Regions from separate parts of the Nocardioides sp. NPDC127503 genome, predicted to be linked through region 1. Evidence: riboswitches for the same ligand, from Rfam matches in the RefSeq annotation. Region 1 holds a riboswitch; the other holds the start of a gene.
What was found. Region 1 has a riboswitch for thiamine pyrophosphate ahead of ABTW65_RS11620 (thiamine ABC transporter substrate-binding protein). Riboswitches for the same ligand answer to the same signal wherever they lie in the genome.
Positions count from the first base shown of each region.

Region 2: it holds a riboswitch for thiamine pyrophosphate, as region 1 does, so the genes downstream of both, thiE (thiamine phosphate synthase) here and ABTW65_RS11620 (thiamine ABC transporter substrate-binding protein) in region 1, are expected to answer to the same signal.

Region 1 covers NZ_JBEORH010000004.1:353,623-356,077, forward strand. The annotation lists gene ABTW65_RS11615 (ABC transporter permease) at 1-223, opposite strand, end outside; gene ABTW65_RS11620 (thiamine ABC transporter substrate-binding protein) at 220-1,281, opposite strand; TPP riboswitch at 1,278-1,386, opposite strand; gene ABTW65_RS11625 (GNAT family N-acetyltransferase) at 1,417-1,848, shown strand; gene ABTW65_RS11630 (MBL fold metallo-hydrolase) at 1,838-2,455, opposite strand, start outside.
Region 2 covers NZ_JBEORH010000007.1:242,892-245,346, forward strand. The annotation lists gene ABTW65_RS17705 (sigma-54-dependent Fis family transcriptional regulator) at 1-1,202, shown strand, start outside; TPP riboswitch at 1,263-1,372, shown strand; gene thiE (thiamine phosphate synthase) at 1,366-1,971, shown strand; gene ABTW65_RS17715 (FAD-dependent oxidoreductase) at 1,971-2,455, shown strand, end outside.

The sequences.
Region 1 (2,455 bases):
GCCCCGAGGACCACAGCGTGAACCAGAGCGCCCGCTGGATCTCCGGGCGCCCCACGACCCTGGTGATGACCGAGGGATCGAAGGATCCTTCGAAGAACAGTCCGCGCTGCACCATCCCGATGACCGGCAGGACGAAGAAGACCGCCAGCACGGCCACCGGGAGGGCGGCGAGCGCGACCAGGGTCGCGATTCGCCGGATCACAGCGCGACGGGTGGAGCTCACTGCGCGATCGTGTCACTCCAGGTCGCCAGCCACGTCTCCCGGTTCTCGTCGATCTCCTCAGGCTCGACGGAGAGCGGCTCGGTGGGCTGCTGAGCGAACTTCGCCCAGTCGGCGGGCAGCTCGACGCCGGAGGACACGGGGAACACGTACATGCTCTCCGGCAACGCCCCCTGCACGCTGTCGGAGAGCATGAAGTCGATCAGCGCCTGAGCGCCTTCGGGGTGATCGGCGCCCTTGAGCACGCCGGCGTACTCGACCTGCCGGAAGCAGGTGTCGAGCAGTGCCTTGGTCGTCGACTTTCCGTCCTTGACGGTGAAGGCCGGCGAGGAGTCGTACGACAGGACGATCGGTCGCGTCCCCTTGCCGCCGCCCTGGGTGAAGTCGGAGTAGTAGGCCTGGTCCCAGCCGTCGACGACCTTGGCGCCGTTGTCCATCAGCTTGCCCCAGTAGTCCGCCCAGCCGTCCTCGCCGTACTCGGCGATCGTGGCCAGCAGGAACGCCATCCCCGGCGTCGAGGTCGCCGCGCCCGGGGTGACGAAGAGATCCTTGTACGCAGGCTCGGCCAGGTCGTCGAGCGACTCCGGCGGCGTCAGCTTCTTCGCCGCGAACCACTCGGTGTCGATGTTGACGCACACGCTGCCGTTGTCGACCGGGGTGAGGAAGTGCTTCTCGTCCCCCGGGAGGTTGAACTCGTCGACACCCGCCGGGACGGTCTCCGGCGTGTAGGCCTCCAGCGCCCCCTGGTCGATCGCTCGGCTGGCGAAGGTGTTGTCGACGCCGAAGACCGCGTCGCCGTCGGGGTTGCCGGTGTCCATGGCGATCTTGGTGGTCAGCTCGCCCCCGTCGCCCGCGTGCCGGATCTCGGCGGTGTAGCCGGTCTTCTCGGTGAACTCGGCCAGCACCTCCTTCGGCAGCGTGAAGCTGTCGTGGGTCAGCAGCACGACGGTCTTGTCGTCGGCGCCGCTCGACGGCTTGGCGTCCGGCTCGGCGGGGCTGCCGCCGCACGCGGACAGCAGCAGAGCGGAGATAGCAGTGGCAGCGATGGCAGGCGTACGCATGCGCATTTCTGACTCCCTTCGCCGGTATCAACCGGAGCAGGTTCGGAGGGTCTGCGGCGCTGTTCGCCGCACTCTCAGGCCTTCCGGCCTCCCCTGTCTGTTCCCGCCAACACTACTGGTTGCGAGAATCCACCCATGACCGACGTCGCCATCTCGTCCTTCGACGAGCTTTCCCCCAAGACCGCGTACGCCCTGTGGCGGCTGCGCCAGGACGTCTTCATCGTCGAGCAGGACTGCCCGTACCCCGATCTGGACGGCCGCGATCTCGAGCCCGGGACGCGTCACGTGGTGCTGAGCGACGGCGACCAGCTCGCCGGCACCGCCCGCATCCTCGACGACGGCGACGTGTGGCGGATCGGCCGCGTCGTCCTCGCTCCCACCCACCGCGGCAAGGGTCTGGCCGACGTGATCATGAAGGCAGCCGTCGAGGCCCTCACCGACCGCGACGTCGTCCTCGACGCTCAGACGCCGCTGGCCGGCTGGTACGCGAAGTTCGGGTTCGTGAAGGACGGCGAGGAGTTCCTCGAGGACGGCATCCCGCACACCCCGATGCGGCTCACTCGCTGACGGGGGCGAACAGGACGCTCGCCTCGGTCTCCTCACGGGTTGCCTGACCGCGGGCGGCCAACAGCTCGAGGTGGGCCTTGGTCTCCATGACCGCGAGGCCGGCGTTGAAGAAGTCGAGCTCGGCGAAGGCGCGCTCGTGGCGGGTCCAGCCGAGGTCGTTGGCGACCTCGAGCGCGGAGCGGCGACCGGCACGCAAGGACACCAGCGACTGGGCGAGTCGTGACTCGTGGTGGGCCAGGAGCTCGTCGACGCGGGCGTGCGACGACGAGGCGACCGGGCCGTGAGCAGGGAGAAGACGCAGGTCAGGCAGGGTCCGGACCTTGGTCAACGAGGCCATGAAGTCGCCCAGCGGGTCGATGACCGGCACCGGCTCGAATCCGATCGACGGCGTGATCGTGGGCAGCACGTGGTCGCCGGCGAAGAGGACCGAGCCGGCCAGATCGGCATAGACGTAGTGGCCCTGGGTGTGCCCAGGGGTGTGCACGGCATCGAGGTCGCGGCCGGCCACATCGAGGCGTACGTCGCCCTCGAGCCATCGGTCGGGCATCCGCCAGTGAAAAAGATCAGGCAGGGGCGGCGGGTTGGCCGCCCACTCCGCGGCCAGCTC
Region 2 (2,455 bases), on a different contig from region 1:
CGATCCGGCACCCGGTGACCCACCGGATCGAGGGCGTCCTCGACATCACCTCCCTCGCCAGCGACGCCAACCCGCTCCTGCGGCCGGTGGTGCAGCGCGCGGTGACCGACATCCAGCGGCGTCTCCAGGACGGCAGCCGCACCACCGACAAGCAGCTGCTCCTGGCCTTCCATGAGGCCGTGGTGGCGTGCCGGGGTGCGCTGGTCGCGGTCGGCGAGAACCTGACCGTGGCCAACCAGACGGCACAGGACAGCCTGACCGGGGCGGACATCGCCGTGCTGCGGATCCTGCTTCAGGACGTACATCTTCCGGGGGCGACGGTCATGGACATGAACCTGGAGTCGGGGGAGTCGGTCCACGTGCATGCCGAGGTGCTCGACACCCGCCGGCTTGCCGCGCTGGTACGCATCGAGCCCCGCGAGCCACGACGCGGGCTCTCGGTCAGCGCCCTGACCGAGGCGGCACGGGAGCCGGGGACGATCCTGGTGGCTGGACCTCCGGGGTCGGGGCGTACGTCTCTGGCCAGGGAGCTCGCGCCGTCGTCGCCGATCACGCTGCTCACCGGCGCCACGACGGTCCTGGAGGGCGACGGCAACTGGGCCAAGCAGTTCCGCCGCCGGATGGCGGCCGGAGTGGGCACGGTCATCATCGACGGCCTCGAGCTGCTCTCCGACGCATTGCTCGGCGTCGTCGCCGATGCGCTGGAGAGCCCGACGCGTGCTCACGTGGTGATGGTCTCGGCGCCGTTGGCCGAGCTGTCCGAGCACACCGCGGCGGTGGCCGCGCTGGCCTCCCGCGTCGAGGAGAAGCTGCCGCTGGCGGCGCGGCGCGACGAGATCCCCGGCCTGGCCCGCGAGCTGCTCTCCGCGATCAACCCGGACGCCTTCCTGACCCCCGGCGCCGAGCGGATGCTGGTCGAGCACCGCTGGCCGGGCAACGTACGCGAGCTGCGGGCCGTGCTCGCCCATGCCGCCGCCCGGCGCCGGTTCGGCGCGATCGTCGCCGCCGACCTGCCGCCGAAGCTCGGCTCCGTGCCGGGGCCGCGGGCGACGGTTCGGCCGCTCGACCAGGCCGAGCGCGACGTCATCCTGCACGAGCTGATCAAGCACGACGGCAACAAGGCCGCGGTCGCCCGCGAGCTCGGGATCTCGCGCACCACGCTGTACGCCAAGATGCGGGCGCTGCGGATCTCGACCTACTAGAAGTATCCCGCTGTGCGGGCCCTCGGGCTGTGCGCGCTCGGGGATGCGCGCTATGGTCGGAGACGTCCACACGGGAGTCCGCGGCAGCGGGCTGAGAGGGAGCTGGAGCCGCTCCGACCGTTACACCTGATCCGGATCATGCCGGCGAAGGAAGTGATTGGTTGTGCTTCTTCCACGTATTTTCTGCCTCGTCTCGGCGAGCGATGACCTCGCCCTGCTGCCCGCCTTCGCCGAGGCCGGTGTCGCCGGCTTCCAGGTCCGCGACAAGGCCGCGACCACCCGGGAGCTGCTCGCGCTGACGGCGGCCGTGATCGAGCGGGTGGGGGCGTACGACGCCTGTGTGGTCGTCGACGACCGGCTCGACGTGGCGCTCGCGGCCGGTGCGCACGGTGTCCACCTCGGTGCCTCCGACCTCCCGCTGGCCGAGGCCCGGCGGATCGCCGACGCCGTCGCTCCGGGGCTGATCGTCGGCGCGACCTGCCGAAACCGTGCCGCCGTCGAGGCGGCTGCCGCCGCGGGCGCGGACTACGCCGGCTTCGGGCCGGTCTTCGCCACCACCTCCAAGGCCGGGCTTCCCGACCCGCTGGGCGTCTCCGCGGTCTCCGACGCTGCCGGTGTCCTCCCGCTGATCGCGATCGGCGGGATCTCGACGGCGTCCGCCGGGGCCGTACGCGCCGCCGGCGCTCACGGGGTCGCCGTGATCGGCGGACTCTGGCGACAACCCGACCCACTTCAGGCAGCGAAGGAGCTCGTGGAAGCCGTCGGCTGATGCGGGTGCGGATCCTCGGTGCCGGGATCGTCGGGCTCTCTGTTGCCGACGAGCTGATCCGTCGTGGGCACGAGGTCACGGTGGTCGATCCGGCGCCGGGCTCAGGGGCGTCGTACGCCGCGGCCGGCATGCTCAGCCCGGCCGGTGAGGCCTGGTACGGCGAGGAGGAGCTGACCCGGCGCTGCCTGACGTCCCTGGCGCTCTGGCCCGACTTCGCCGCTCGGCTCGGGGTGCCCGTGCACACCCGCGGGACCCTGCTGGTCGGCGTCGACGCCGGGGACGTCCAGCAGGTCGAGCGGCAGCTCGCGGTGCTCGACCTCGCCGGGGTCTCCTACGAGAGGCTCGTACGCCGCGAGCTGCTCGCCCGCGAACCCGGGCTCGGCCGCATTGCCGGCGGGGCCTTCCTCGCCGAGGACCATTCGGTCGATCCGCGTGCGGTCGTCGTGGCCCTGCTCGAACGTGTCGGGGACCGTGTTGGTCTCGA